Regions from separate parts of the Aurantiacibacter sp. KMU-128 genome, predicted to be linked through region 2. Evidence: predicted binding sites of a transcription regulator. Region 2 holds the regulator's gene; the other holds the start of a gene.

Region 1 (15,818 bases), 220 kb from region 2:
GCCCCGCGCAGGAAAGTGAAGCAGGACACCAGCCCCAGCTCGACAAAGGGCGCGCGGGCAGGCGCCGCAATGCCATCGGGATCGAGCGCGATCCGCCGCTTTTCGGGCGTAGGATGGGCGTCAGGCACAGCCCCCCTCCCCCAACCGCGCACCCGCCAATGCGGCAGGCCGCCAAAACGGATCGATCATACGCATATGTTCTACTTATGTTCTTATAAGAGATTCGCCAAGCATGGTCTTTGGCCCTGCCCCATCAACGCTCCTCTATGCTGTGTGACCACCGGCCGGGACTTTCCTACACGCCATGATTGCGCTTGGCCGGCCTGCATGGTGATGGCCCCCCTTCGCAGCCGCTTTCCTGCAATTTTCCGCGGGCTTGCGGGGCTTTGTGCGCGGGGAAAATTTGTCCTTCAGGACTGTGTAACAGGTGTATCAGGTTGCGCGGTTTGCAACATAGGCGAAGGCCGTCACCTCGGCAGCGACTCACGCAAACAGGCCCTGCAGGAACCACTCCGGCTCGCCGCCGCGACCGTCTCCGGGCAGGCCGAGGCGGTAGAGCCAGTAGCGCGCGCCGCTGGCGGTTTCGACGCGGTAGTAGTCGCGCAGGCGCGTCGCACCGCGTTCGCGCCACCATTCGGGCGCGATGCGTTCGGGGCCCTCCACGCGGGTGACGTCATACGCCTCACTGCGCCAGCGGAAGCGGCGGGGGTAGCCCGCCTCGCACACGGCCAGCACCGCGATCCGCTCCGCCCGGTCGAGCAGCTTGATGGGGCGCGTGTGGAAAGCGAGTTCGCCTTGGATCGCCGGTTCAGGCGCGAGCGGCACCTGCCAGCGTTGCGCGCGTTCGGGCAGGTGGCTGGCATGGGGCACGGGCCGCTGCACCGCCTCTGTCCCGAGCCGCGCCGTCAGCCGGTCGATACAGGCGGAGAGCGAAGTGCCATGCGCCTCTGCCGCCGCTTCCAGATCGGCCTGCCCCAGCGCCAGCGGCTCCGCCCAACTGGCGCGCAGGCGCAGCATCTCGATCCCGAAACCTGCATCCACATCGTCGAGCTTGGCGGCGAAGAGGCGGCACATATGCGCGGCATCGCGGGTGGCGGCGGCGAGTTCGAGCTCGCGCAGCAGCACCTCGCCATCCACCCGCCACAGGCCGAGCTGGAGGCGGCGCGCACCCTGCCCCCGCGCCTCAAGCTCGCGCACCATGTCCTCCGCCAGATCGGCAAGCACGGTGTCGAGCAGGTCGCGGTGGCGCAGCGGCTCCATCAGGCGGCGCTGGACGAGTGGCTGGGTGACAGGGATGACCGGCAGCAGCGGTTCGGGCACGAGGCCGGTCAGCTGGTCCATGCGGATCAGCGGGTTGGCGGCGGGCGACTTGCGGTTGCGGAAGCGGCGGTGCAGCGCGTCGCGGCCGGTCGGCCCGGTGCCAATGCCGGTGAGATCGCCCAGCCGCTTGAGGCCGAGGCGGCGCAGCACCAGCAGCACATCATGATCGAGCCGCAGCGCGGCAACGGGCAGATCGGCAAGGCGCGCGGCAATGTCCTCCTCCCCGCCGATCACTGCACCGGATGCAGCGTAATGCGCCAGCGCCCACGCCGCGCCTGCCGTGGGAGCGATAGCGGCGCTGGTGGCCAACCCGCGCGCGGCGGTGCGGGCAGCGACATCGGCGAGCAGGCGGCGCTCTCCGCCGAACAGATGCGCCACCGCGCTCACATCCACCAGCAGGCCGTCGGGCGTGTCCATCGCGCTCCATGGCCCCCAGCGCTGCGCCCAAATGGCGAGCCGTTCGAGGAAAGCGAGGTCGCCCGCCGGATCGCTTGGGTAAACCACGATCTGCGGGCAGAGCGTGCGCGCATCGGCGAGCATCATGCCCCGCGCCGCGCCCGCCGCGCGTCCGGCGGCATTGGCGGCGTCTATGCGCGGGCCGTGCGCGGTTTCGGTGATGAGGACGGTGGGCGCGGCATCCGCCCCCTCCCCCGGCTTACAGCCCTGCGCCTGCCGCCAGCGGTCGAACGCCAGCTCGCGCGCCCAGATGGCCATGATGCGGCGGGGTGCTGGCACAGCCTTTACCCATGCGCCCTCTCCCCTGCGGGGGAGAGGATGGCGGAGGCCGGAGCGGGAAGTGCGGCAGTCGCAGGCGCAGCGCGCTCCTTCGCTTCTGCCTGCCCGGAGAGAGCAAGCTGCACCAGCCGCCCGTCCTGCTCGCGCAGCACCCACTCGCCCGGCGGATGCTTGCGGGCGCGGAACAGTTCGGCGTGCCAGGCGGGTTTGCCGGGCGCTTGTGCGTTCCACAAGGGCGGAGCGGAAGGCGCAGAACGCAGCCGCCAGCGCATCCGCGCCGAGCTGAGATCGGGCGACGCGTCGAGCCGCACGAGGAACAGCGGCACGCCGTGCTTCTCGGCAGCAAGGCTGAGGCGGCGCGAGGCGGTGAAATCGAGCGCCTTGGGATTGCCCGCCACTTCGCCGATGACGCAGGCGAAATCACGGCAGCGCACCCCCTCTTCCAACGCGAAGAGCGCATCTTCAGGCGTTTTGGCGGCGACATGGATCAGGCGGTGGCGCCAGTCTTCGGGCAGGCCTGCCCGGTATGGCCGCCCGCCGAGCTTGATCGCGCGTGCCTCCTGCACCCAGAGGATCGCCTTCTCCTCTACCGCAGAGGCATCGCCCGCATCATTGGCCGCTGCCCTTGCACGCAGCCCGTCGAGCGCGAGCGCCAGCGCCCCGCCCGCGCCGCTTCCCTCGGCAGCAGGGGCGAAGATCTCGCTATGCAGCGGAGCCGCGCGCCCCGGCTGCCAGCGCGTGTTGCGGACACCGGGAGACGCCAGCTCCACCGCACGCGGCAATGCGCGCAATGTGGCAGCCATATCCATGGCGATTCGACTCCTTTGTTCCACTTATGTTCCATATCGCGAGCGCGCGCAACCACTCACCGCACCCCAGTCCCGCCTCGCCCTGCAGGCCGGATACATGGCCCTGCCAAGCCGTTGATTTGGCGAAGGAGAAATTATGACTGATACGAAACAGCTCAAGCAAGACTTCTGGAAGGCGCTTTCGGATAGCCCGTTCCTGTTCCTGCAACTCGACAGCGATCCTCAATCCGCGGTGCCCATGACCGCGCAGCTCGACAAGGATGCCGACAGCGCCATCTGGTTCTTCACCAGCCGCGACAGTACGCTGGCCACAGGTGGCCCCGCCACCGCGATGCTGGCCGGCAAGGGTCATGAGATGTTCGCCCGTTTCACCGGCACGCTGGTTGAAGAAACGAGCCGCGAACGGCTCGACAAGCAGTGGAGCCAAGTGGTCGACGCATGGTTTCCCGGCGGCAAGGATGATCCCAACCTGCTGATGCTGCGCATGGATCTGGGCCGCGCCGAAATCTGGAACAGCGACCTTGGTTTCATTGACAATGCCAAGATGCTGCTCGGCTTTGATGTCCGCGAAGAAGCGCGCAAGGAACACGCGGAAACGACGCTTTAATCGCCAGGCAAACCGCATGAGAAAGGGCCGCCGCTCCCATCGGGAACGGCGGCCCTTTTCGCTTTCCTACAGCTTACTCGCCGCCGAGCACGCCCGGGAAAATGCCGACGATCAGGATCGCGGTCAGCGCCAGCGGGCACAGCCAGCAGACGAGGAAACGCCAGAAGACATGCAAGCCGCCCGACAGGCCGTTCTCGCTATCCACCAGCCGCTTGTTCGCCACCCAGCCGACAAAGATCGAGGTCAGCAGCGCACCGATCGGCATGGTGATCTTGCTGGTAAAGGTATCAAGCGCGTCGAGCACGCCCATCCCTTCAAACAGCGGCAGGAAGCCGAGCGGGTGGAAGCCCGACAGCATTCCGGTCGACAGCGCCGACAGCGCGCCAAGGATAGCAGCACCCACGGTCACGATGCCCACAGCCAATGGACGGTGCAGCTTGAAGCGGTCGATCACCCAGGCCGAAGGCACTTCCATCAACGCCACCGAGCTGGTCAGCGCGGCAAAGCCCACCATGATGAAGAAAGCGAGGCCGATCAGCGATCCGAAGGGAATTTCCTGGAACGCGTGCGGCAGCGTCTGGAACATCAGCCCCAGCCCGCCATTGGGCTCCAGCCCGGCGGCAAAGACGATGGGGAAGATGCACAAGCCGGCAATCAGCGCCACTGCGGTATCCGCCCCGGCAATGATCGCAGAGGTACCCGCAAGGTTCACATTGCGGCCGACATAGGCGCCATAGGTCACCATGCCCGCGACACCCAAAGACAGCGAGAAGAATGCCTGCCCGACCGCTGCCAGCATAACTTCGCCGGTCAACTTCTCCGGCTCGAACGTAAAGAGATAGGCGAAGGTTTCCGCCACCGCACCGCCGAAAAAGCCGTAAATCGTGATGGCGAGCAGCAGCACGAAGAAGGTCGGCATCAGATAGACCGCCACCTTCTCAATCCCGCCCGAAACGCCGCGCGCGACGAACACCAGCGTAATAATTAGGAACGCCAGATTGAGAGCAACCGTCACCGGACCATTGGCGATCATCGCCGGGAACAGCGCTTCGACTTCCGCAAACGGCACACCCTGGAAAGCGGGGCCGGTAAGGCCGGTCGATACCAGATCGCCTGCAAAAATGCCGATGTAATACAGCACCCAGCCGCCCAGCACGCAGTAGAAGCTGAGCACAAGGAACGCCGACAGCACGCCAAGGCTCGCCACGTGTTCCCACGCGGTCGACTTGCCCGATTGCTCCGCCACCTTGCGGAAGCTCTCAGGCGCAGCCGCCTGTCCGTGGCGGCCGATCAGCGTTTCCGACAGCAGAACCGGCAGGCCGATCAACACGATGCACAGAATGTAGAACAGCACGAATGCGCCGCCACCATTCGCCCCGGCCTCTGCCGGAAAGCGCACTAGGTTGCCGAGGCCCACCGCCGAGCCGATAGCTGCAAGAATGAATGCCGTACGCGACGACCATCCGTCGCGTCCCGAACCCGCTTGGGTAAGTGCCATTATGTATTATCCTCTTGTCCCCGAAGGTATGCGAACCCTTGTGCATAGAAATGGGGGTCGCGTCGAGGGGGTCTTACGTTTAGGGAGAAGTATGTCCACGACCTACACACTCGATACATCCACCAGCCGTGCCAATCCGACGCCTGCGCCGATGCGGCGATTGACCGTGCCCAAGATCCGCGCGCGCAAGGTTGACGGGGTAACTGCAGAGCCGATCGTAATGCTCACTGCCTACACGGCGCGGCAGGCACAATTGCTCGATCCGCATTGCGATTTGCTACTGGTGGGGGATTCGCTCGGTCAGGTGATCTACGGCCTGCCCTCCACCGTGCCGGTGACAATGGAGATGATGGCCAATCATGCCGCCGCCGTGGTGCGCGGCAGCTATCACGCAGTCGTCGTCGTCGATATGCCCTTCGGTGCTTACGAAGCCTCGCCCGAAACCGCCTTTGACGCAGCCGCGCGGCTGCTGAAGGAAAGCGGCGCGGCGGCGGTGAAGCTGGAAGGCGGCGAAGCGATGGCGGAGACGGTCGCTTTCCTTACACAGCGCGGCATTCCGGTGATGGGCCATGTCGGACTGACCCCGCAGGCGGTGAACGTGCTCGGCGGCTATGCCGCGCGGGGGCGCAGCGATGCCGAGGCGGCGAAAATCGTCGGCGATGCCAAGGCGCTTGACGAAGCAGGCGCATTCGCCGTGGTGGTCGAAGGCGTGCTGGAGCCGATTGCCATCGAAGTCACCAAAGCGATCTCCTGCCCGACTATCGGCATCGGAGCCTCCGCCCAATGCGACGGGCAAGTGCTGGTTACCGAAGATATGCTCGGAATGTTCGAGCGGGTGCCGCGTTTCGTGAAGAAATATGGCGACATCGCCACCACAATCGGCGAAACGGCGGCGAAATATGCGGACGAAGTGCGCGCGCGCAGTTTTCCCGGGCCGGAACAGCTGTATCAGCCCAAGGACTGACCGCTTTTCTTCGCGAAACCACAATCAGGAACACCCAGAATGGCCACGCTGCTGCGCTATTACACCTTCTCGCTTGTCTTCACCGCGATCTGCTTCGGGCTCGGCCTGTGGTACGCGATTGCCAGCACCGATACGCTGGGCGCGGTACTGCAGATCATGTGGATCATCACGATCCTCTCGATCCTCGAAGTCTCGCTGAGCTTCGACAATGCGGTGGTCAATGCCACGGTGCTGCGCGAGATGGACCCGGTGTGGCAGCAACGCTTCCTCGTCTGGGGGATTGCCATTGCTGTGTTCGGTACGCGTATCGTCTTCCCGCTGGCGATTGTCGCGGTGGCGGCAGGCATCGGGCCGATCGAGGCGGTGAACCTCTCGCTCAACGATCCCGTACGCTATGAGGAGATCGTCTCCGGCGCGCATATCGGGATTGCCGGGTTTGGCGGCGCGTTCCTTGCGATGGTGGGCCTCAAATTCTTCTTCGATGCGGACAAGGAAGTGCACTGGATCGGCGCGCTGGAGCGGCAACTGACAAAGGTCGCCGCGCTGCCCGCCATCGAAATCGCGCTGCTGCTGCTGGTGATCTGGGTGATCTCAATGCAGCTGTCGGACGCCGACGCGCTGACCTTTATGACCGCCGGTCTGATGGGCCTTGTCACCTATATCGCGGTCGACGCTCTGGGCGAATATCTCAATATGCGCGAGGAAGCGAAGAAGGCGAGCGGCGTGGTCGTGCGCTCGGGCCTTGGCGGTTTCCTCTATCTCGAAGTGCTCGATGCGAGTTTCAGCTTTGACGGGGTGATCGGCGCTTTTGCCTTGTCGAACAACATGATCGTGATCGCACTGGGCCTGTCCATCGGGGCGATGTTCGTGCGTTCGATGACGATCCATCTGGTACGCAAGGGAACGCTGGCAGAATACCGCTATCTCGAAAACGGTGCGTTCTGGGCGATTATCGTGCTGGGCGCGATCATGCTGACCTCCGCCATCGTCCACATTCCCGAAGCGATTACCGGGCTGATCGGCGTCGTGCTGATCGGGCTGAGCTTCTGGTGGTCGGTGCGGCACAACCGCGCCGAGGCAGCGGGCGAAGTGGCTAAGGCAACTGCCGACTGAAACGCGCGGCCAACGGCGCAGAGACGACCATCTGCACCAGATGGTAGATCAGCACCGGTAACAGCACGAGCCCCGCGACATCAGGCGTGAACAACACCGCAGCCAGCGGCGCGCCCATGGCGATGCTCTTTTGCGCGCCGGCGAACTGGAACGCGATGTGGTCACCGCGCGCTAGGCGGAGTATTCTGCCGAGTAGCCAGGCTCCGCCGAAGCCAACCAGCAGCATCACCGCCACCAAAGCCAGCAGCCATACCCACGCAGCGGGATCGAGCATCGACCAGATGCCCTGCCGCACCGCGCTGGAGAATGCGATGTAGACTGCGGTGGCAATCGCGATGCGGTCCATCCAGCTGACCAGCCTGCGCCGCTGCCGCACGAAGCCGCCGAACTTGCCTTGCAGTAGCTGGCCAAGGACGAAAGGCAGGATAAGGATCATCCCGATCCGCTCCAGCCCGCCAAGGTCAATCCCCGGCATATCGCTGCGCGCCAGCAGCGCGATCAGCGGCGCGGTCAGGAACACGCCGAGCATATTGAGCACTGCGGCGGCCACCACCGAATGCGCCACATTGCCGCCCGCAATCGAAGTGTAGGCGGTGGCCGATTGCACCGTCGATGGCAGCACGCCGAGAAAGATGAAGCCCAGCGCAATGCTGGCCGGAAGCACACTCTGCGCCGCGCCCGCTGCGAGCCATCCCGCAAGCCCCATCATGCCGAATACGAACGCAACCAGCGGCAGCAAAAACCGCGCATCGCGCATTCCGCGCAGCACGTCTCCGCACGGCAGGCGCAGGCCATTGAGGAGGAACAGCAGGAAGATCGCCACATCGAGCGCCAATCGCGCCACCGGCACCGCCGCGCCCGATACCGGCGCTATGCTGGCGAGCAGGATCGCCAGCAGCAACAACCGCACCAGCGGATCGAAGAGGGAGGACAGGCGCGCAAGCATTACCGGCGCCCTCTGCCCAGCGCGCGCTAGTGTTGCAAGTCGTAGGTCTTCAGCAGGTCATACAGCGTCGGGCGGCTGATCCCCAGCAGCTTGGCGGTGCTGGAGATATTGCCCTCGCTCCGCGCCAGCGCGTGGCGGATCACCTTGCGGTCCGCTTTCTCGCGCGCGGCTTTCAGGTTGAGCACATCGGCATCCTCTTCCGCGTCGTCGCCAAGGTCGAGGTCTTCCGCGCCCACCAGCTTGCCGTCGCACATGATGACCGCGCGCTTCACCCGGTTTTCCAGCTCGCGCACATTGCCCGGCCAGCTCCAGCCATCAATGGCGGCAAGCGCGTCGGGCGCGAAACCGGTGACCGCCGGGTTCATCTCGTTGGAAAACCGTTTGAGGAACGCCTTGGCGAGCAAAGTCGCATCGCCCGGTCGCTCGGACAAAGCGGGAATTTTGACGACAATTTCGGCGAGGCGGTAAAACAGGTCTTCGCGGAACCGGCCATCGGCGACCATCGCTTCCAAGTCCTGATGCGTTGCGCACACGATGCGCGTATCGACCGCAATCGACTTGCGCCCGCCGATCCGCTCGATGGTGCGTTCCTGCAGGAAGCGGAGGAGCTTCACCTGCAAAGGCAGCGGGATGTCGCCTACCTCGTCCAGGAAGAGAGTCCCGCCATCCGCCAGCTCGATCTTGCCCTCGGTGGTTTTGACTGCACCCGTAAACGCGCCCTTCTCATGCCCGAACAGCTCGCTTTCGAGCAGGTTCTCGGGGATGGCTGCGCAGTTGATCGCAACGAAATTGCCGCTCTTCCGGTTGCTCGCATCGTGCAGTCCCTTGGCGAGCAATTCCTTGCCCGTCCCGCTCGCGCCCAGCAGCATCACCGAGACATTGGTGTTCGCCACCCGCTCGATCGTGCGCGCGACTTTGACCATTTCGGGGGCCGAGGTGATGAGCCCGCCGAGCACCGTATTGCCTTCCCCCGCGCGCGCCGCGAGCAGGCGGTTCTCTTCCTCGATAGCGTGCAGGTTGAACGCGCGGCGTACGATCAGGCCGAGCTGTTCGATATCGACCGGCTTCTGGTAGAAGTCATACGCGCCGCGCTCGATGGCGCCCAAAGCGCTCTCGCGCGCGCCATGGCCCGACGCGACGATCACCTTGGTATCAGGCTTGATCGCCATAATCGTGTCGAGCACGCGAAAGCCTTCGGTCGTTCCATCGGGATCGGGCGGCAGTCCCAGATCGAGCGTCACCACCGCCGGTTCCTCGGCACGCAACGCGGCGATCGCGGAATCGTAATCGCCCGCAATGACGACTTCGAAGTCCTCGTAAGCCCATTTGAGCTGCGCCTGCAGGCCCTCATCGTCCTCGACGATCAGCAGCTTGGGTTTGTGCTCAGCCATTTATGCAACCTCTTTTCTGGCGTCAGCCTGTTCGCGCATCGAACGCATGATCTCGCTTTGCGCGCTCAGCGGCAGGCGCAGGACAAAGCGTGTGCCCATCCCTTCGCGCGAATCCACATCAAGCCGCCCGCCCATAGTTCGCACCAGTTCGCGCGCTTCATAGGCACCGATCCCGAACCCTCCGGGCTTGGAGGAATGGAACGGCTTGAACAGCTGCGTGCGGATAAATTCGGGCGACATTCCCTCCCCCGAATCGCGGATTTCGATCACCGCGTGGTTCGCCTCTTCGCGCAGGTCGAGATAGACGGGCGCGTCATCCGCCGTCGCATCAACCGCATTCTGTACGAGATGCACCAGCGCCTGTTCCAAAGCGTCACTATCGGCTGTGACCTTGCAGTCACCGTTAGCAAGCACTTCGACGCGGTGGCGTGCCGCATATTGTGCCGACACCCGCTCCAGCAATGCCGCAAGCGCGATCTGCTGGCGCTCCTTGCCGCCGAGGCTCCCATAGCGACCCAATCGCGCGAGCAGCGCTTGCAGCTTGTCTGTCGAGTTGCGCAAAGTGAGGATCATATCCGCGCGGAATTCCGGCTTGTCGGCATGCTTTTCGGCATTCCTCGCCAGCAGCGACAGCTGGCTCGCCAGATTCTTGATATCGTGCATGACGAACGCGATGCGGCGGTTGAACTCATCGAAACGCTGCGCTTCGCCCAGCGCATCCTGGCTGGACTGCTCTGCGAGATAGCTGGCGAGCTGGCGGCCGATCACGCGCAACAGATCGAAGTCCTCCCAGTCGAGCCGGCGCGCGACGGACGGACGGGCAAGCACGACTACGCCGACCAGACGCTCGTAATGCAGCAGCGGCACCATGGCCCAGCTCGCCTCGCTCGACAGCAGCCATTCGGGACAGGCAGCGGCGGGAATCCCCGTTTCGGTGCCGCGCCGCAGATCGTCGATGTCGACAATGAACTGGCTTTCTTCAAAGAAGCGCACACCGGCGGCGGACAAGGCCTCCCCGGGCACGTCCAGATCGCTCCACTGCCAGCGCGCCGCCAACGCCAGTCCGCCATCCTCGCGTGCGGTGAGGAGCAGGCCGGAGGGGCTGTCGGTGATATCGGCCACCGCACGGATCGCACGCTCGGGCAAAGGCGCAGCCTGCGGCCCGGCGCGACCGATCGTGTCGGTAAAGCGCAGCCATTCGCTGCGATAGTCATAGCGATGCTGGAAGAGATTCTTCGACAGGCTCACCCGCAGCCAGCCGCGCAGCCGCTTGGACGGCAACAGCATCAACGCCGCAACGCTCGCCAGCAGCACAAAGCCCGTCTGCAACACGCGGCCATAATCGCTGCCGATATAGGCCAGCGCCTGTGCGACTACGACCATCACGATCAGATAAGCCGCAATCACCAGCAGCGAGATCGACTGGAATGCAAAGCTGCGCGAGGGGCGGAAGCGCAGCTCGGTTTCCTTGCGCGTCGCTCCCAAAGCAAGGATCGCCACAACCACCAGCACGGTGAAAGCGCGCAGATCCTGCAGCAGTTGCGGCCGCCCGTCGCTCAGCCAGGCGATGGCGTAGAAGTTGAGATCGAAGAGGAACAGCAGGCCCAAGGCCGAAGCAGGCCAGCGCAGGCTGAGGCGCGATTGCTGCGAAGCTCCGGCAAACAGATTGTGCACCAGCACCAGCGCGCCGACAGCGAAAAGCAGGTGCATGGTGAAGGAAATCTGCCAGATCAGCGCCTGCGCTTCAGGCTCCGCGATGAACTGGAAATAGGCCAGCACCAGCCCGAATTGCATCAGCTCGATAAAGCCGAGCGCCACGATCACGGGGCGGATCGGGCCGATCTTGGTGTCGCGCTCGTCATGACCGAACAGGCGGTACAGCATCCACAGCCACGCCAGATTGCTGCAGATCAGCGCGATCTCGGTAATGATGCTGCCACGCCCGAAACCCGCCGCGCTGAAGCTCCACAATGCGATGAGGCCCACTGCCACAGCATTGACCGCAGCGACGTTTTTGCCGCTGCGATGCGCCGCGGCGAGCCAGAGCGCCAGCGCGCTCGCTCCGGCGGCTGCCGCCAGATGCGTCACATAGACAATCAGGGCCCAGCCGCTGCCCACTACCGCGCGCCCTCCGGCCACAGCACCACGCGCAGCGTTTGCAGCATGATCAGCAGATCGAGGAAAGGCGTGTAATTCTTGGCGTAATAGAGATCATATTCCAGCTTGTGCCGCGAGTCCTCGATGCTGGCACCATAGGGATAGTTGATCTGCGCCCAACCGGTAATGCCGGGCTTCACCATATGCCGTTCGGCATAATAGGGCAGCTTGTCTTCCAAATCCTCGACAAAGGCGGGCACTTCGGGGCGCGGGCCGACAAAGCTCATATGTCCGGCAAGCACCGTCCACACCTGCGGCAATTCGTCGATCCGCACCTTGCGGATGAACGCACCGACGCGGGTGATGCGGACGTCGTTCTTTTCGGCCCATTTCGCACCGTCCTTCTCGGCATCGGTGCACATCGAGCGCAGTTTGACGAGCTCGAAAGTCTGGCCATAAAGGCCGACGCGCTTCTGGCGGAAAAAGGCAGGCCCCTTGCTGTCCAGCTTTACGATGATCGCGAACAGCGCGATGACGGGAAAGGTAAGGAGCAACAGCAGCAGGCTGGCGACAATATCGAAAGCGCGCTTGGCAACGCTGGAAATCGCGCGGCCCGAAGAAAAGCCGTCCGAAAAAATCAGCCAGCTGGGATTGAGTGTGTCGAGATCGACTCGCCCCGTTTCGCGTTCGAGGAAGCTGGAGAATTCGTTGACGTGGACCCCGGCGGTCTTCACCCGCACAAGGTCTTTAAGCGGCAACGCATTGCGCCGCTCTTCCAGTGCCAGCACGACCTCGGTGGCGCCAAGATTAGCGACATGGGCACTCAAATCGGAAATGGTCGCGCGGTCCACCGCTTCGGGCAGCACCGAGGGAACCCCGCTCATATTGACGAAGCCGGAGATGACGAAGCCACTTTCGGGCTTTTCCGCGAGTTTCTTGAGCCGCTCTGCACGGTGCCCTGCCCCCAGCACCAAAATGCGCCGACGGAAGGCCGATGTGCCAAGCAGATTACCCACCACCAGCCGGTTAAGCGCCAGCAGCAACGTGGCAATCACCATTGCGTAGAGCAGGATCGAGCGCCAGAACGTCTGGCCTGGCAACAGGAAATCGATAACCGCGAGCGCCAGTATGGCGAGGCTCACGCCGACAAGGAGTCGCGCCGCGGCAAAGCGCATCGAGAGCAGCGCTTCCGGGCCATATACGCCCACCGCAATCATCGCGGTTTGGGTGGTGATGGCGAAGCCCACGAGAATCCACACCCGCTCGACCAGCGGTCCCGCGGCGATCCCGATCTGCATCGTGCGGACGTTCCAGGCCGCGTCCGCTGCAACCAACAGGAGCGCGAAGTCGATCACGCCCAGCAGCAGAACGGCATGGGGAATATAATGTTTGAAGAGACGAATCATCGCTTCGACCGGCCAATCTGTTGCGGGCCCATCCCGCTTCAGCCACCCGATTAGTCGCCACCTATGAAATGTCGGTAAATTTTACACCGCCTCGCCATCGGTGACAGTGCGCCATGCGGTTCACGCCTTTGGTAAGCACAAATTAACCGTATCGACCGAGCAGGTCTTAACCGGTGCGCGCTAAAGGCGGCTCATGGCAAAGCTCACCAAGCCTCCTATCCCTGCCAAAATGTACAAGCATTTTGCCGTCGCCACGATCAGTCTGACCGGGGCGATTGCGATGTTTGCCGATGACGAGAACCGTCGGGCGGTTGTGGAACACGTTGAAGAGCGGCAGGAGCAGGAAGAACTCCGCCGCGCCAGCGCCGCGATCACAGATTCCCAAGGCCTGGTGCGCAATGATCTGGCCGAACCCGTCGGCGCATTCGGCACCGAGGGCGGCGATAACTTCGGATCACCAACGGTCCATCCAGTAGGCACTGGCAGCGGGAACGGACCCGATCCGCGTCGCCAACCCGAAGCCCGCGGTAGCCGCCGCTCGGTCCCGGGCTATGACCAGTCTTGGATCGACGCCCTGAGCGAGGAGGATTACCGCATTTTCCTCCAATCGATCAGCGAAGAGGCGCTCAATGGCTCGCGCACGGCAGAGCAACGGGCGCAGCAGCAGTCTTCCATCGAAGCCGAATCCGCGCGCCGGTCAGGCCGTTCCGGGCGCAGCGCAGACGCTCCGCCGCGATCCTGACGCTACATATTGTAGGTCGTAACCAGCAGGAAGCTGAGGGTGACAACCATAATGAGCACAAGCGGAACGCCGGTGCGCACATAATCGCCAAAGCGGTAATTGCCCTCTGCCATAATGAGCATATTGGTCTGGTACGCCACCGGCGTTGCGTAACACAGATTGCAGCCGAACAGCACCGCCAGGATCAGCGGCTCGTGCGGCAATCCCAGCTCGGTCGCGATGGCGAAGGCGATTGGTGTGCCGACGGTCGCCGCCGTCGCGTTCGATGCGAAATTGGTCAGCACGGTCACGAACAGCATCACCGCCATCAGGACAAAGGCTGGCCTCAGATGGACGAGACCCAGCGCAAGCAGCTCTCCCAGCCAACCCGCCGCACCACTTTCGAGAACAATGCGCCCGATGGCGATGCTGGCGGCCACAAGCACAATGACCTTGCCCGACAGCGCCCGTCCGACCCGGTCAAACTTCACGCAGCCGGTCACAAACATCAGGATCGCCCCCGCCAGCGCGGAAATCGCGATGGGCACCTTGACCAGATAGACCCCTTGCGCCCCAATCCACGGCAGGCCGACCGAAGCGAGGGCAACTGCGCCGAACATGATTGCTCCTGCCAGCACCGCCTTCGACCGGCGCGGCATCTCGCGAACGCCCTCCAGTTGCAACAGGCTGTCTCCGGCGACAAATGCCTCCAGACCTGCGGAGAGGCCCATCACCAGCAGCACGTCACCCTCGGCAATCCGGATATCGCGGCCAAGATCTGCGACATCATCGGCGAACGGCCGCTTCGGCTTGTGCACACCCAGCACCGCAACGCCGTAGTGGTCGGCAATCCCCGAGCTTGCCAGTGTCCGCCCGACAATCCGGCTATCGGCGGTCACCACCATTTCAACGACCTGGATATCCTCGCGCGCATTCCGCGCCTGTTCGGTGATCTGGTCGATCACCCACGCAGGAGCAACCTGACCGCGCAGAACTCTAATCGCGCTTTCCAGCCCTTCATGCGTGCCGGAGATCAGCATCCGCTGCCCGGCCTGGAATTTGCCCGCCGGCCGCTCCTCGAAACGGAACGCATCGGGGAGCATATCGGTAATCTCGTCAAAATGGCGACCGGCGAGCTGGCTGTCGGGAGTAACCCGCAAATGGCTATAGAAACGCCTTATGTCATGCTTCTGTTCGGGCGAGTTGTCCGGCAATAGGCGCGGCATCACCAACCAGAGATACGGCAAGGCCACCAGCGCTGCCATCAGCACGATGGAGGTAAAGTGGAATACCGACATTTGCGGCATACCAAGATCCTGCGCGATCCCGACGACCAGCAGATTGGTCGATGTGCCGATTGTGGTCGCCATTCCCCCGATCAACACGGCGGAATTGAGGGGCATCAGCGTTTTGGAAGCCGGCATCGCGCCGCGCTGCGCCAGCGCCACAAAAATCGGCATCAGCAGGACCAGCACAGGCGTGTCGTTTACCACCATCGAAAGGCTCATCGCCAGCATCAGCGAAACGAGCATTCCCAATTGCAGGTTGAACTTCCAGATCCTTTCCAGAACCAGCGCCGCCGGTTCCAGTGCTCCGGTTACGACCAGACCCCGGCCCAGGATCATAAGCGCACAGATGGTAATCAATGCAGGATGGCCGAAGCCACCAAAGGCGAGCGCGAGCCCGTCGGTTTGCTGGGTATGCGGCAACGGATAGAAATACAGCCCCACCGCGATGATGGCGATGGCGAGCAGCGACACGATCTCGATCGAGATGCGGTTGCGCACGAACAGGGCGAACACGACAACGGTGAGCGCCATCGCGGCAATCGCGTGGGGGGATGGGGCGTCTATCACGTCACCCGCACCGTTCCCAAAGCGGGCGGCAGAAAGCAAGCCAATTGCGCATTCTGCCGTTAAGCGCGATTTCTGTCCCCGCTGGTACCTCTGGCCGGACTCGAACCGGCACTTCGTAAGAAACTCGATTTTGAGTCGAGCGCGTCTACCAATTCCGCCACAGAGGCACCTGAACGCGGGAAAACGCGGTTAGCTCGCCTTCAGCGCTTCCGCAATGGTCTTGTGCAGGCGTGAATGCAGCGGGTCGTTGCCGGCGATCACTTGGGCATCACAGATTTGCTGCGAGCGTCCGCGGTAATCGGTCACGAAGCCGCCCGCCTCGCGCACCAGCAGGCAGCCTGCGGCGGTGTCCCAC
Region 2 (15,818 bases):
AGGCGCGGTGTATCGCGGGATGCTGGAGGAAGTGCGCAAGCATCGCGGCAAGCGGGTGCTAGTGACGACTTTTGCTTCCAATGTCGCGCGGCTGCAAACGCTGGGCATGGTGGCGCAGGAGACGGGGCGCAAACTGTGCGTCGCCGGGCGCTCGCTCGACCGGATCATCGCCGTGTCGCAGGCCAATGGCTATCTGCGTGATCTGCCCGAACCGGTCGATTTCGAGACCGCCATGGCGCTGCCACCCGGCGAAGTGCTGATCCTCGCCACTGGCGGGCAAGGCGAGCCGCGCGCGGCGCTAAGTCGCATCGCCGAGGATTCGCACCCGCTGGCGCTCGACAAAGGCGATGTCGTGCTGTTCTCCAGTCGCGTAATCCCCGGCAACGAACTCGCTATCGGGCGGGTGCAGAATATGCTCGCCGAGCGCGGCGTGGTGATGGTGACCGACCGGCAGAGCGAGATCCACGTGTCGGGCCATCCGGGCCGTCCTGAACTCGAAGCGCTGTATGGCTGGCTGCGCCCTGATATTCTCGTGCCCGTGCATGGCGAAATCCGGCATATGCAGGAGCAGACCCGCCTCGGTAAAGCGTGTGGCATTCCGCACAACCACTTCCAGAAGAACGGCGATATCGTGCGGCTTGCCCCCGGCGCGCCCACCACCATTGCGCGGGTGCCGACCGGCAGGCTCGTTCTCGATGGTGAGATCATTGTACCCGCCGATGGCGAGGCGGTGGCGATGCGCCGCAGGCTCGCACATTCGGGTGTTGTGATTGTCGTACTCGACGGACAGGGCGGGGTGACGATCGAAGGCCTGGGCCTGCCGCTCGACGAGGACTACGCCGCTTTCATCGCCGAGGCGCAGGCGGATGTGGTCGATGCGTTGATGAAGCTGCGCAAGGGCCGTCGTGACGAGCCAGAGGCGATCAAGGAAGCGGCGCGGCTTGCTGCGCGGCGGGCAGCCCAAAGGTGGTGTGGCAAAAAGCCGCAAACCCGTGTCATTGCGCCCGGTCCTTAGTTAGGAAGCAGCGCAATGCAGTGGACGTCGATCATCGCCATCTATGCCCTTATCTGGGTGATGTCGGCCTTTGTCCTCCTCCCCTTTGGCCTGAAAACGGCTGATGAAGCGGGCGAAGCAAAGGTGCCCGGTCAGGCAGACAGCGCGCCGGTGAATTTCCGCCCGTGGAAGGTGGTAAAGCGCGCGACCATCGCCGCCGCCATTCTGTGCGCGCTATTCGTTGCCAATTACGAGCAAGGCTGGGTGACGGTGGACGATATCAACATCTTCCCCGAACCCGAATCGTTCCGGGATCGCTAGTCGCGCAACCGCTCGATAGCCTGGGCGAGCGCGACATAGAGCTTGCCTGTATCGCTGGAGAGCAACGTCACCGCCAGCGCATTGCCATCGCGTGTGGCGAGCACTTCACGCAGCATCGCCTCGAAATCATGGATGAAGCGGTTCACCGTCTCGCGGAATTCGCTATCCTCCTCGTAAACCTCGGAGACAGCGCGCGACTCACCGCGGTCGAGCAGGCGGACGGCGCGACGCGTGAAGATGCCTCGGTCGCCCTTCAGGTAATTAGCCCACTGCGTGTCTGACACTTCGTTGTCGAACGCCTTGGCAATGTCGATGGCGGAAGAATTGAGCGATTCGGTAATCAGTGCGACGCGGCGGCTGAAATCGCTATCGACGCGCTCTTCCGCCCGTTCGCGGGCATAGGCGATCCGCTGTTCCAGATTGCCCGCCAATTCGTTGAGCAGCGCCAGCTGGTCGCGCAGTGCCTTGGTCGTCTGCTGACCGCGCGCTGCCGATTGCGATACGGCGGTTTCCAGTTCAGCCATCACCTCGGCAGCGTTGCCGCGAATGGCTTCGGCAATCTTCTCGCGGCTTTGGTCCGCTATCGTCTCGGCAATTTCTCCGACCACTTCGCCCTGTGACGTGCGCAACTGAAGCAGAGCGTTCTGAGATGCGTCGGACAGACTCGCGATGGCCGTTTGCAGCTCGTCGCGGGTGGCCTTCGCAAGTTCCTCTGCATTGGCCGTAACGCTGGCGATCCGGCTTTCCATCGTGGCCAATTGGTCGAGCGATGCGGTGCCGCTTCCCCGCACGTCTGCAATGTGCGCGACAAGACGTTCGCCGCCGGCCTCCGCATCGGCAATGAGCCCGCTAAGCCGCTCCGCCTCCGCTGCGAAACCGGCGAGCCGGGTCTCGGCAAGGCTCACTGCATTGCTAAGCGTGCCTTCCGAATGCTCGGCGCTGGCGCGGATAATTTCGAGCAGGCGGACACCATCATTGGTAAGCTGGGCGATGCGATTGCTATTGGTCTCCAACGCCTCGCGCGCATTGGCGAGCCGGGCGGCGAATTGCTCGGCAGCGCCGCCCAGTTGCGCATCCGCATCCTCGCCCGCCTGTCGCAATGCGGCGAGATCGGCTTCAACGCTAGACAGCCGGGACAGCAAGCCCTCGCTGCGTTCGGCAATGGCAGAAAGCGCGGCCTCGAAACCCGCGCGCCGTTCACCCAGCAAGGTATCGAACACAGCGAGCCGTTCATCGAGCTCGGCCAGCTCTTCCGCCTGCCGCGCAGCGCTTTCGTCGCGCCTGCGTTCCATCTGTGCATCGAAAGTGGCCAGGCGTTGCGCAATTTGCTGCTCTGCCCGCCCTGTTTCCTCGGAAAGGGCGGCAAGGCGCCGCTGCGCATTGTCCATCGCGGCCTGATCGACATCCGCAATGCGCGCAATCGCCTCTTGCACGCGCGTTTCGAGTGCTTCGATGGCCTCCCGCCATTCGGCCGCAGCGCTGTCTCGACCATCGGCCAGTGTCGCGATCAAGCCTGCGCCCTGATCGGACAGTTCGGCGAGGCGCGCCTGCAAATTGGCGAGGGCAGCCTCTTCGCTGGTGCGCTGTTCTTCCGCCCTTTGCGCCAGCAGTGTCTGCAATTCCTCTGCCCGTACGCGCAGTGATTCGAGCGCCGAATCCTCGGTTTCGATCATATCGGTTCGGAAGGATTCGCTAATCTCGCGCAACCTGCCGAAGCGCGCCTGCGTGGTCTCGCCCAGGGCGGTCACCTGCGCATCGAAAGCGGCAAGCGTGCTCGATACCCGTTCATTGATATTTGTAACGTGCCGCTCGCCCGCTTCGCCGAACTGGTTGAGCCGGTCGAAACCTGCGATCAGACTTTCCACCTGCGAATGGGCGACTTGGCCTGCATTGCCGATCTGGCTGCTGAGATCGCGTGCAGCGTTGCCAAGAACCGGGAGATTGGTGCGCAGGTTCTCCATATTCGCGACCGCCGTTTGGCTAACCGTGCCAATCGTTTCGACCTGCGCCGCATTGTCTTGCACCAGACTTTGCAGATACTCCGCGCTCTCATTCAACCGTTCGGCGGCGCTGCGCCCCAGCGATTCCAGATCGCGCGACTGCGCCGCGATGAAATTCCGGGCGATGCTGAGTTCGCGGTTCACATTGGTCAGCCGTTCCTCGAGCGCGCGCGATTCGTGCGACAGCAATCGCGCGGCATCGGTGAAGCGGTTCGCCTCACGCCGACTGTTGCGCTGGATCAGCATCCACACGGCCAAAATGAAGAGAGCAGGGATCGCCCAGCTGGAAATCCACTGCGCCCATTGCTGCGGGGTCGCTCCTGCGAGCATCTGTTGTTGGTTCGCCCATCCGAAAAAGCCTGTCCAACCCAGCAGCGCCACCACCGCAAGCATAGGCGTCACCCACGTCCAGCGTGGGCGTGCCGGAGGCTCGTCCTCCCAGAATTCCGCGCTTTCTTCGCGTTCGATAGAGCCCGCCGCCGCACCGTGATCCTCGCCCGCAGCGAAGCCTTCTTGCTGCCCGAAGGTTGGCGCAATCTCGTCAATCGACGGTTCGGAAGAAGTAAGGTTGCGGCGGCGTTTCATGATTTATGCTTACCAGATCGTAAACTATCTGAAACCCCGTCTTAACGCATTGTCGTCCATTGGCTGGGCATGGCTTACGAACACGGTGATTTCGAACTGGCGCTGACCGCCGCTGCGGGGGACGATATGGCGCTCGTTGCCGAACTGCGCGCCAGCTTTCTTGAAAGCCTGGAATCGCATATCGCAATGCTCGGCCGCGCCCGCTGTGACGGGAATTGGGAAGTTGCCGCGCATCGGCTGAAAGGGCTTGGGGCGAGCTTCCATGCAGGTGACCTAGCGAGGCTCGCACAGGAGGCGCTGGACGGCGCTCCTGGTGATCCCGCCGTCTTGCGCAAACTTCGCGAGCTGCACTCGCGGTTTTCCGCCGCCGACTAGGCCGCCGCGCTTTTCACATCGCTCCCGCGGCCCTAGATTGGGCCCTCACCAGAGACAGCGGAGCCAAACCCCAGAATGCGCACTGCGCTTATCAGCCTGCCGATGCCGGGCGAGGCCGAACAGCCTTCGATCGCCGGGCAATCACTTGCTCAGCGGCAATTGCTGTTTGCGCGCGAGCTTGGCTGCACCGCGGTGATCGCGCATGGCGGTGGCGCGTCGGGTGATGCTATCGCCCTGCGCTACGCCGCGGAGAGCGCGGGATTGCGGTTTCAGGTTATTACCAATGCACACGCCTTGCCGGGTGCCATCGGCAGCGGGGACAGCCTGCTGGTCATCCAGCCCGACCTGCTGCCCGAAGCGGTGCAGGCGCTTGACCTGTTGCGGGCCGAGGGCGACCGGATGCTGGTGATTTCCTCCGGCCCGGGAACAGCCGCGGGGTTCGAAAGGATCGACCTCGATCGCGCTTGGGCCGGTGTTTTGACTATGCCGGGAAGCTGGCTCGATCTGCTCACCCGCTTGCCCGAGGATGCCGCCCCGCACGCGGCGCTGCTGCGCATTTGCCTGCAAAAACGCCTGCCCGAGGCGCGGTTGGCCGACGATATTCTCGATTCTGCAAGCTGGACGATCATTCGGGGCGCCGAAGCCGCCGCATCGCATGAGAAGCGCTGGCTGCACGTCCATCTGGGGGCCGTGCCTGCCTACGCACCCTCGCGCTGGCTTGGCGGCAAAGCCATTGCGCGGGCCGGCGCGCAGTTGCTGGCACGTAGCTGGTCGGGGCTGGCGATTGGCGGAGCAGCGATGGCCCTGCTGGCGGGCAGTATCGCCGTCACGCTCTTCTCCGGTGTCCCTGCGGCGGCATTCGGGCTTACCGCGCTCGCGGTGCCCTTGCTGGAGATGTATCTCGCGCTCGGCCTGTTGGCGGGCGCTCCATTTGCAAAGCGCGGCAAGCGGCATCTCCTGCGCCACACAGTGGATGCGGCAATACTCGCGGCCGGTGTGCTGGCGATTGACGGGCTGTGGTTTCGCGGAGCGTTTCCCGCCCTTGTGCTCGTCGCTGCGCTGCTCCTGCTCGATCGACGTGCGGCCCGCGCTGCGGAGGAACCTCTTCGCGACCGGGCCATTATCGCGCTGGCGCTCGGCATGATGTCCGCTGCAATCTCCCCCGAAATTGCTTTCATGGCCGTCGCGACGCTCTGCCTAGCGGTGCTGCTTTTTCCCGAGAGAAAGCCGGGCGAATAACCCGCCATTAACGCTGTTGGAGTAACACTCGGGTATGAGCGTCGAAACTCCTGCAGAAACATTGGCCAAAAGCGTGGAAAGCAGCTTGCGCGAAGAGCTGGCGCAGGGCGATATTTCGCTTGCGACCACACGCCCGATCCTGCGCCATTTGCTGGCCCATGCGGATCTCGATCTGTTCAATGACGAGGTGATCGCGAAGGTTCGTGGAATGGTGAGACATCTCTCCCGCCAAGTGCTGTTTGCGTTGGCAAAGAGCGAAGGCGTGACCGATCGTGGCGCCTTCGCCGATGAACAGCAGGATACGCTGGCTGCGGGCCTGATGGAAAGCGCCCCGGTGATCGGCTTTGCCCACGCACTCGCGGTGGAAGCGCTGACCGCCGAGCGGTTGAGCGTCCGCAGCGGGATCGACGCGGTGCTGTCGCCTTTGTTGCTGGAACTGGTCGCTTCTCCCGATGGCGACGAGGCGCGCGAAGCCATGCGGGCACTTTCGGCACAAGCCCGCTTCATGCAGCAGCAGCGGCGCATGGAACTGCCACTGGATGAGCTGCCCGCCGATCTGTTCGAAACCGTTTGCGAATATTGCGAAACCGCGCTTGCGGGTAAATCGTCGCGGATCGGCCACGCGGTCGCTGCATTACGCGATCAGCACGCAGAGAGCACCTCGCGCATCACCCGGTTGACCGGCCTCATTCACAAGCTGGCAGACAAGGCACAGCGTGCGCTCAGCGTCGATCACGCGGGCGTCTCGATGTTCGTCACCGCGCTGGAGATGGCGGGGGAGCAATCCCGCGAAGTGGCAGTGCTGTCGCTATCGGAGAACCAGTGTGCGCGTCTGGCTCTTACCTTGCGAGCAGCGGGCCTCTCGGCTGCGCAGGTCGAAGAGCAGTTCATGTTCCTCCACCCCGACATTACGCTGCCCGAAGGCTTCGATACGCTGCGGGCAGACCGCGCATCGGCCGCGCTCGCTGATTCCGCCGCTCTGATGGCCCGGGTGGCCTGAATCGATGGCAAGCGCCCACATCCAATCTGCGCGCGCGCGCACCGATGCCGATGACCGGTTGATCGAGGCCGAGGAGCCGCTGGCGAGCTTCCATCTGCGCGCGGGCGGCGAATTGCCGGGGCCGATTGTGACACCGGCCTTGCTCGAACTCGTGCGCAAGGCGCGGGCGAGCGGCAAGAAGGTGTCCCGCGCCATTCGCGCGCAGGATTCGTTCGAGCAGATTTCCGCTTGGGCAGAAGTGACGCCGGGCCGGATGGGCACCGTCATCAATATCAGCACCTGGCAAGCTGAAGACCTGCCCGAACCCTCACTGTCTGAGGACAATCGCGGTCGGTTGGCGCTGGTCAAACACCTCTCCGGCCTCACCGCACGCCTCGATGAACAGCAACGCATCCTTACCGTGGACTGGACGGCACGGGATATGGACGCGCTGGGCGAGGCCATGATGCAGGCCGTCGGTCATGTTTGGACCGAGCTTGCGCGACCCGAGAACCCGACTCTGGCGGCGCCCGCACAGTGGCGCTTGCTCGATGGCACCCGCATTGTCGTGCCCGGTTCGGAACGCCAATGGGCCGTACAACTGGTGCCACTGGGCCGGAGCGAGGCGCAGCCCGTCGGTTTCGATCTTTACCTTGTGCCCGATCGTCCGCTGGCCGAAGCGCCGCCCAAGCCCTCGCGGCGGCCCGACCGTTCGGCAGGTATTGGCCGCGAGATCGCTCCCGTGCTGCGCCAACCGGTCAGCCGGATCATCGCCAATGCCGAGACGATCCGCACCCAGCTGGCCGGGCCGTTGGCGGACGAATACAGCAATTACGCCGCCGATATCGCCTCCGCCGGAGAGCATTTGCTGGCGTTGATCGACGATCTGACCACGCTGGAAATGGTCGAGGACGAGGATTTTGCGCCCGCGCCCGACCATATCGACCTCGCCGATGTCGGCCGCCGCGCAGCGGGCATTCTCGGTGTGCGCGCGAAGGAACGCGGGATCACTATCGACGAGCCCAAGCTAGGCGAGAGCGTACCCGCCATCGGCGAGTTCCGCCGGACGCTGCAAGTGCTGCTTAATCTGGTCGGCAATGCCATACGCTATTCGCCCGAAGGCGGGCAGGTGTGGATCCGTGTGGAGCAGGAAGGCGAGCGGGCGCGCATCATCGTCGCCGATCAGGGCGAGGGGCTGGATGAAGACCAGCAAGCGCGGGTATTCACGAAATTCGAACGGCTTGGGCGGCAGGGCGACGGCGGTTCGGGCCTCGGGCTTTACATTTCGCGCCGCCTTGCCGAAGCCATGGGCGGTTCGCTGACGGTCGAAAGCGCGAAGGGGCAGGGCGCCCGCTTCACGCTCGAACTGCCTGCCGACCTTTCGGCGTAGAAAACCCCGCCGAAGCGGGGCTTTCCATCGCATTTTTGAGAGTGCGGCTTAACGCTGCTCCACCGGCACATAATCGCGCTGCGTCGGCCCGGTATAGAGCTGGCGCGGGCGACCGATGACCTGGCCAGGATCGGAAATCATCTCGTTCCACTGCGCCACCCAGCCCACGGTGCGGGCAAGCGCGAAGAGCACGGTGAACATGGTGGTCGGGAAACCGATCGCCGAGAGGATAATGCCCGAATAGAAGTCCACATTGGGGAACAGCTTCTTTTCCTGGAAATAGGGATCGTTCAGCGCGATCTCTTCCAGCTGCAGCGCGGTTTCGAACACCGGGTCCTTCACTTTGAGCGCATCGAACACTTCGCGCACCGTCTTCTGCATCACGGCGGCACGCGGATCGTAATTCTTGTACACGCGGTGGCCGAAGCCCATCAGGCGGAACGGGTCGTTCTTGTCCTTGGCGCGCTCGATATAGTGCGGAATCTTATCCGGCGTGCCGATTTCGCGGAGCATATTGAGCGCCGCCTCGTTCGCGCCGCCATGTGCGGGGCCCCACAGGCAGGCAATACCGGCAGAGATACAGGCGAACGGGTTCGCGCCCGACGAACCGGCGAGACGCACGGTCGAGGTCGAGGCGTTCTGTTCGTGATCGGCGTGCAGGATGAAAATCCGGTCCAGCGCTTTTTCGACTTCGGGAACAACCTCATATTCCTCGGCTGGAACGCCGAAAGTCATGCGCAGGAAATTGCCTGTATAGCTCAGATCGTTGCGTGGCTGCATGAACGGCTGCCCCACCGCGTATTTATACGCCATCGCCGCAATCGTCGGCATTTTGGCGATCAGCCGGTGCGAGCTGATCGTGCGGTGTTCCGGATCGGCAATGTCGGTGCTGTCATGGTAGAACGCCGATAGCGCGCCGACGACGCCGCACATGATCGCCATCGGGTGCGCATCGCGGCGGAAACCGCGATAGAAGGTGGAAAGCTGCTCGTGCAGCATGGTGTGGCGGCTGATCGTATAGGTGAAGTCGTCGAGCTCTTCCTTGCTCGGCAGTTCGCCGTTGAGCAGGAGGTAGCTGACTTCCATGAAGCTGGAATGCTCGGCCAGTTGCCCGATGGGGTAACCGCGATGCAGCAGCACGCCTTCATCACCATCGATATAGGTCAGCGCGCTTTCGCAACTGGCGGTCGATTTGTAGCCCGGATCGAAGGTAAACTTGCCCGTTTGTCCGTAGAGCTTGCGGATATCGATAACATCGGGCCCGACGCTACCTTCCAAGGTCGGGAAGCTGTAGGTCTCGCCACCCACGCTCAGGTCTGCCTGCTTGTCAGCCAATGAACATCTCCTTCAAATACCAGTCCCGCTGATTGACCCCTTCAGGCCGCAGCCTGCGCGGCGATCCGCGCAAGGCTTTCCTCCCGTCCAAGGAGAACCAGCACATCGAAAATTCCGGGCGAGGTTGTCTGCCCTGTCAGCGCCGCGCGGAGCGGCTGCGCAAGTTTGCCGAGGCCCAGCCCCAGCTCCTCTGCATAGGCTTTCAGATTGGCCTCCAGTGCCTCGATTGTCCAGTACGTTTCATCCTGCAACCGGGCCAAGATAGCAGATAGTCGCATACGGGCTTCATCATCGAGCAGCACGGCGGCCTGCTCGTCCATGTCGAACGGCAAAGTCTTGAACAGAAAGGCCGCGCCATCGGCCAGCTCGTTCATGTCGCGGGCACGGGTTTTGAGCACAGGCATGGCCTGCGTCAGCAGCGCGACATCTGCTGTTTCACCCAAGATCTCCCCCGCAATCGCCGCAAGCCGCGCATCGTCAGCGGCTCGAATGTAATTGCCATTCATGCTCAGCAGCTTCTTCATGTCGAAGCGGCTCGGCCCTTTGCCGACGGCGGTGATATCGAAGAGGGCAATCGCCTCTTCCATCGTAAACTCCTCCTGATCGCCATGGCCCCAGCCAAGCCGCAACAGGTAGTTGAACATGGTTTCGGGCAGGATACCCATATCGCGGTAATCGCGCACACCCAGCGCGCCGTGGCGCTTGGACAGTTTGGCGCCATCATTGCCATGGATGAGCGGAATATGCGCGTAGACCGGCTCTTCCCAGCCATCTTCAATGCCCTGCATCGCGCGGATCACCTGCAACTGGCGGAAGGCGTTGTTGAGATGGTCATCGCCGCGGATGATGTGGGTGCAGCCCATGTCCATATCGTCGACCACCACGGCGAGCATATAGGTCGGCGAGCCATCGGCGCGCAGCAGGATGAAATCGTCAATCTCGCGATTGTCCACCTTAACGCGGCCCTGCACCGCATCCTCGATCACCGTTTCGCCGGCTTCGGGCGTCTTGATGCGGATGGTGAAGGGCGCGCCTTCGGGTGCCTCGGAAGGGTCGCGGTCACGCCAGCGTCCGTCATAACGCATCGGCTGCTTGGCCGCACGCTGCGCCTCGCGCATTTCGGCAAGCTCTTCGGGCGTCGCAAAACACTTATAGGCCTTGCCTGCATCGAGCAGCTTTTGCGCGACTTCGGCGTGACGTCCCGCGCGTTCGCTCTGGTAAACCGTCTCGCCATCGAAATCGAGGCCGAGCCAGGCCAGCCCGTCGAGGATAACGTCGATCGCTTCCTGCGTGCTGCGCGCTTTGTCGGTATCTTCGATCCGCAGCAGCGCCTTGCCGCCGAAGTGGCGGGCGTAGAGCCAGGAAAACAGGCCGGTGCGGGCATTTCCGATATGCAGAAAACCGGTGGGGCTGGGCGCAAAGCGCGTCACCACCGGCCGCTGTGCGTCAGCGTGATTGCTATCAGAGCTTGCCATAATGCTGCGATTCCTGTCCATTACCCTGCATGGCATCGCGGCAGCCGCCTTTGGTTCCGCTGGGGGACGACGATCTTGATGCTGCGTTGCAGCAGACGCCTTGGCGCAGCCGTGTCTCTTTGTCCAGTATCGGTGACACTGCAGAGCAATTTCTCGGGCAGGCGGGCTTTGATCGCGGGCCATGGCTGACCGTGGTTCTGGCCGCGGGGATAGCCGCGTGGTTCATCCTTCCTACGGCCGCGCATTGGGTTGCTGCGATTGCGATTGGTCTGCTGCTCGCTCTGGCTGCATTGGCGCGATGGAAAGGGCGGGAAGACCGGGTCCACCTGACCACTGCACTGGCAGCCTGCGGGATCGTCTTCGCGCTGGGGACCAGCCTGATCTGGGCGCGCTCCGAACTGGTGGGCGCCGAGGCATTTGAACGCCCGGTTTTCGCCGAGATCGAGGGACGCATCCTGGAACGCATCGAGCAACCGGCGCAAGACCGTGTACGACTGGTGCTCGCCATCCGATCCCCGGTGGATGGCGAGGCAGTGAAGGTGCGTGTCAATGTTCCGTTAGAGGCAACACGGGCGGGGATGACCGAAGGCGCGGTGATCCGCACACAAGCGCGGTTGATGCCGCCCGCTGCCCCAATGCTGCCTGGCGGTTACAATTTTGCGCGCGCCGCATGGTTTCAGGGGCTCGCGGCCACCGGAAGCGTGACAGGCGAGGTTACAATCGTCGAGCCCGCTCCGGCACGCGAGGCGTTGATCCCTTCGCTGCAACGGGAATTGTCGGCCCATGTCCGAACGCAACTCGATGGCTCGGCGGGCAGCATTGCGGCGGCTTTCGCCAGCGGTGACCGGGGCGGGATCAGCGTGGCTGATGAAGATGCGATGCGCGATTCGGGACTGACACACTTGCTGTCGATCAGCGGGTTGCACGTCAGTGCGGTTATCGGCGCCGCCTACATTCTGGCCATCAAGCTGCTGGCGCTCTGGCCGTGGCTGGTGTTGCGGGTGCGGCTACCTGTGGTGGCGGCAGGTGTCGGGGCTTTGTCGGGGATCGGCTACACCCTGTTGACCGGCGCCGAGGTGCCGACTGTGCGCAGCTGTATCGCCGCACTGCTGGTGCTGTTCGCGCTTGCACTGGGACGCGAGCCCTTGTCGCTGCGGATGATTGCCGTGGCGGCGGCGGCTGTCCTACTCGTCTGGCCGGAGAGCCTTGTGGGACCGAGCTTCCAGATGAGCTTCAGCGCGGTCATCGCGATTGTTGCGTTGCACAGCTCGGCTCCGGTTCGCGCCTTTCTCAAGCCACGCGAGGAGAGTTGGTTCGCGCGAACCGGGCGCAATACGGTGATGTTGCTCATCACCGGGCTGGTGATCGAGATCGCGCTGATGCCCATCGTCTTGTTCCACTTCCACCGTGCGGGCGTTTATGGTGCGCTGGCCAATGTGATCGCCATTCCGCTGGTGACTTTCATCTCCATGCCGCTGATCGCGATTGCCTTGCTGTTCGACATTGTGGGGCTTGGCGCGCCGTTCTGGTGGCTGGCGGGGCAATCGCTCGATCTGCTGGTCGGCATCGCCCATTTCACGGCAGCGCAGCCCGGCGCGGTGAAGCTCATTCCGCAGATGACATTGCCGACCGTCCTGCTGTTCGCGCTGGGAGGCCTGTGGCTGGCGCTTTGGAAGGGGAGGGCGCGGTTGCTTGGTTTCGCCCCCGCAGCCATTGCGAGCCTGTGGCTCTACCTAACCCCTATCCCCGACATACTGATATCGTCGGACGGTCGCCATGTGGGAATCACCGGAGAGGATGACCGTCTGCTGGTGCTGCGCGACACACGAAGCGAGTTTACGCGTGACAACCTGCTCGAACTGGCGGGGGTCGAGGGTGACCCGGTTCCGCTCGAAGATTGGAATGGAGCCGAGTGCAGCCGGGATTTCTGCGCGATCTCGCTCGAACGGGGAGGGCGCGACTGGCACCTGCTTCTGAGCCGCAGCGAAGATATCGTAGAGGAGCGCGCGCTCGCCGCAGCCTGCGAGCGGGCGGATATCGTGGTGGCTGACCGCTGGCTGCCGCGAAGTTGCGAGCCGCGTTTGCTGAAAGCAGACCGGCGGACGCTTGAGACAACTGGCGGAATGGCCATCACACTAGGTGAAGATGGCGAGCCTTCGATGCGCACCGTCGCCCAGAGCGAGGGCGGGCATGGATGGTGGCGCGGGCGGCAGGACTAGGCCCGCCACCCGACGCACAAACGGTCAGTGGTAGCGTCGCAGCAAGCCTGCGAGTTTGCCCTGAACTTCTACCTGGCTATCGGCGTAAATCTGCGGATCATAGGCGGCGTTTGCCGGATCGAGCCGGATCATGCCGCCATCATGGTAGAGATATTTCAGTGTCGCTTCCTCGCCATTCACGAGCGCCACAACAATATCGCCATCGCGGGCAGTGTTCGCCTTCTTCACCAATGCAAAGTCGCCGTCAAAAATGCCCGCTTCAACCATCGAGTCGCCCGACACTTCAAGCGCGTAATGCTCGCCAGCACCAAGCAGTGCAGCGGGTACGGGAAGGGTCTGGCTGCCTTCCAACGCTTCGATCGGAACACCGGCGGCAATCTTGCCGTGGAGGGGAATTTCGATCACATCATTGGCCGCGACCGGCGCCGCTGCTGGCGGCGTGGTGATCTTCGCCACCGCGTCATTGCCCACGTTCTCAGGCATTTTCACGACTTCGAGCGCGCGGGCACGGTTGGCAAGACGCCGGATAAAGCCGCGTTCCTCGAGAGCCGAAATCAAGCGATGCACGCCCGACTTGCTCTTCAGATCGAGCGCATCCTTCATTTCCTCGAAACTCGGAGAAATGCCCGATTCCTCAAGGCGACGGTGAATGAAAAGCAGCAATTCGTGTTGCTTGGCAGTCAGCATGGGTTGGTTCCTTACTGCGATGTTCCAATTTGGGAACGAACACGGAACACCTATGGAACACATCGCCTCAAGTCAAGCGATACCGCCATTTTGGAGCGGATAGACGGTTACGCGTTCACCTGCTGCGACGGGTGCGGCATCGATATCACGCCGGATCAGTGCATTGGCGCAGGCAAGCGTGTGCAGAGCGCTGCTATCGCGCTGCATTAGAGGGGTAACTCCGTCTCGACCGAGAATAGCGCGTAGGAATTCGGTGCGCGTCCCCCCCGGCGGAAGCGATTGTGTCAATCGCGCATCGATACTTTGCGGCAAAGGCGATGCGGAACCTCCGAATTGGCGCAATAACGGGAGCAGGAACAGGAGGGCGGTGACATAGGCGGACACCGGATTGCCCGGCAGGCCGAGGACGATCTGGTAACCCCGTTTGGCAACCAGCAACGGCTTGCCCGGGCGGATCGACACGCGCCAGAACGCGATCTCTGCGCCCCAGGCCTCCAGCGCCGGTTTGACCAGGTCATGGTCGCCTACCGATGCTCCTCCGGTGATGACGATCACCTCGCTATCCGATTGCGCAAAGGCTTCAACCAGCAAGCCCACCGAGTCGCCGATTGGGCCGAGCCGCTTCGGTTCATCCGCGAGTTCCCCGGCCAACTCTGCGATCATCGCGCCATTGGTGGCTGGAATTTGCGTTCCGATGGCTTCCGAGGGTTGCGCGACAAGTTCGTCCCCGCAGTCGATCACAGTCAGGCCCGGCTTCTTGTGCAGGGCGAGCTGCTCGACACCCGCCATGCGGACAAGTGCCAGCTGAGCGGCGGTCAGCCGCATTCCGGCAGGAAGCAGTACGTCGCCAGCTGCGAAGTCGAACCCGGCGCGGCGGATATGCTGCGGGCTGGGGCCATCGGCATTGGTTAGCGCGTGGACGTCGCCATCCCGCGCAGCGTTCTCCTGCAACAGCACCGCATCCGCGCCCTTGGGCAGTGCCGCGCCGGTGGAGATGCGCACAGCCTCTCCACTCGTAAGCTCACCAGCAAAGGGATGCCCCGCCGCGCTTTCGCCGATCACGCGCCATGGCCCTGAATGATCGCCAGCGCCAATCGCGTAGCCGTCCATCGCCGAGAGGTCCGCTGGCGGCTGGGTGCGCCTAGCGACAACAGGCTCACCAAGAACCCGCCCGTTCGCCTCGTCCACCGTTACGACTTCTGTTGCAAGCGGCTGCGCCAGCGCCAGCAGCTTCGCCTGCGCTTCTTCAAGCCCCAGCACGCCAGTCCCCGCTTTTGCCGCCGCTCTTGGCGAGCAGGCGCACGCCGCCGATCACCATGCCTTTGTCGAGCGCCTTTGCCATGTCGTAGATCGTCAGCAGCGCCACCGAGACGGCGGTCATCGCTTCCATCTCGACACCGGTCTTGCCGGTAAGCGAGGCACGCGCTTCGGCGCGGATGCCGTCTGTTTCGAAGGCGAAGTCCACGCTGACGCTGTCGAGCGCGAGCGGGTGGCAGAGCGGGATCAGCTCGCCCGTGCGCTTGGCCGCCATGATCCCCGCGATCCGCGCTGCTGCGAGCACATCGCCCTTGGGGCCGCTGCCATCGCGGACAGCCGCCAATGCCTCGTCCGACATGGAGATCCGGCCCTCCGCCACGGCGACACGCGCCGTTGCCGCTTTACCGCCGACATCGACCATGCGTGCCGCGCCAGCTTCGTCGAGATGGGTCAGGCGGCTCATGCCAGACCCGCCGGTTCGAACGGTTCAAAGGCGAACCTGTTACACCTGTTACACAGTCCTGAAACAGAAAACCGCCCTGCTGCGCCCAAAGGGCGGGCAGGGCGGTTTCGAGAGATTAGCGGCGCGATTGCGATGGTCATGCGCCGATCTGTGCCACAGTCCCAACCAGTAGGACAGGGCTTGTATGCGTGGCGAATATCAGTCGCGCAGTTCGGGCGGGATGCGGCCGCCGGCGTCGGCCAGCTTGGTCATCACCTGCTTGTGCAGCCAGATGTTCTCTTCCGCCTTGCCCGAATAATCGGTGTCGCCCATTTCGGTGGCGAGTTCCTTGCGGTTTTCGTAGCTGGGATCGAGCCCGACCAGCTTCATCAGATCGACAATCGACGTGCGCCAATTGAGCTTGTCCGAACCGTCTTTCGCATCGAGCGCGGCAGCAATGTCCACCTCGGTCTTGGGCGCGGCCTTGGCGGCGCCGAAACCGCTTGCCTTGGGCGCGGCG

The links. The regulator LexA, encoded in region 2, represses DNA repair genes until DNA is damaged. The targets are predictions, from matches to a motif close to GTTCCNCNCTTGTTCT.
Region 1: the regulator LexA is predicted to act here: its motif matches at 2,882-2,897, upstream of ACS0VV_RS05335 (recA-like protein).

Annotation. Positions count from the first base shown of each region.
Region 1 covers NZ_JBXORT010000001.1:1,033,814-1,049,631, reverse strand. Annotated here, with positions in the region: gene ACS0VV_RS05345 (error-prone DNA polymerase) at 1-128, opposite strand, end outside; gene ACS0VV_RS05340 (DUF6504 family protein) at 484-2,034, opposite strand; gene ACS0VV_RS05335 (recA-like protein) at 2,061-2,864, opposite strand; gene ACS0VV_RS05330 (pyridoxamine 5'-phosphate oxidase family protein) at 3,001-3,471, shown strand; gene ACS0VV_RS05325 (sodium-dependent transporter) at 3,545-4,969, opposite strand; gene panB (3-methyl-2-oxobutanoate hydroxymethyltransferase) at 5,061-5,933, shown strand; gene ACS0VV_RS05315 (DUF475 domain-containing protein) at 5,973-7,046, shown strand; gene ACS0VV_RS05310 (bile acid:sodium symporter) at 7,027-7,992, opposite strand; gene prsR (PEP-CTERM-box response regulator transcription factor) at 8,019-9,383, opposite strand; gene prsK (XrtA/PEP-CTERM system histidine kinase PrsK) at 9,384-11,501, opposite strand; gene ACS0VV_RS05295 (TIGR03013 family XrtA/PEP-CTERM system glycosyltransferase) at 11,501-12,886, opposite strand; gene ACS0VV_RS05290 (hypothetical protein) at 13,116-13,628, shown strand; gene ACS0VV_RS05285 (SLC13 family permease) at 13,631-15,463, opposite strand; tRNA gene ACS0VV_RS05280 (tRNA-Leu) at 15,546-15,630, opposite strand; gene ACS0VV_RS05275 (inositol monophosphatase family protein) at 15,653-15,818, opposite strand, start outside.
Region 2 covers NZ_JBXORT010000001.1:1,254,990-1,270,807, reverse strand. Annotated here, with positions in the region: gene ACS0VV_RS06430 (ribonuclease J) at 1-1,015, shown strand, start outside; gene ACS0VV_RS06425 (DUF1467 family protein) at 1,031-1,315, shown strand; gene ACS0VV_RS06420 (coiled-coil domain-containing protein) at 1,312-3,900, opposite strand; gene ACS0VV_RS06415 (Hpt domain-containing protein) at 3,970-4,275, shown strand; gene ACS0VV_RS06410 (hypothetical protein) at 4,351-5,514, shown strand; gene ACS0VV_RS06405 (hypothetical protein) at 5,549-6,514, shown strand; gene ACS0VV_RS06400 (sensor histidine kinase) at 6,519-7,883, shown strand; gene ACS0VV_RS06395 (citrate synthase) at 7,932-9,218, opposite strand; gene gltX (glutamate--tRNA ligase) at 9,260-10,693, opposite strand; gene ACS0VV_RS06385 (ComEC/Rec2 family competence protein) at 10,723-12,912, shown strand; gene lexA (transcriptional repressor LexA) at 12,937-13,599, opposite strand; gene ACS0VV_RS06375 (molybdopterin molybdotransferase MoeA) at 13,672-14,859, opposite strand; gene moaC (cyclic pyranopterin monophosphate synthase MoaC) at 14,846-15,319, opposite strand; gene ACS0VV_RS06365 (DUF3597 domain-containing protein) at 15,518-15,818, opposite strand, start outside.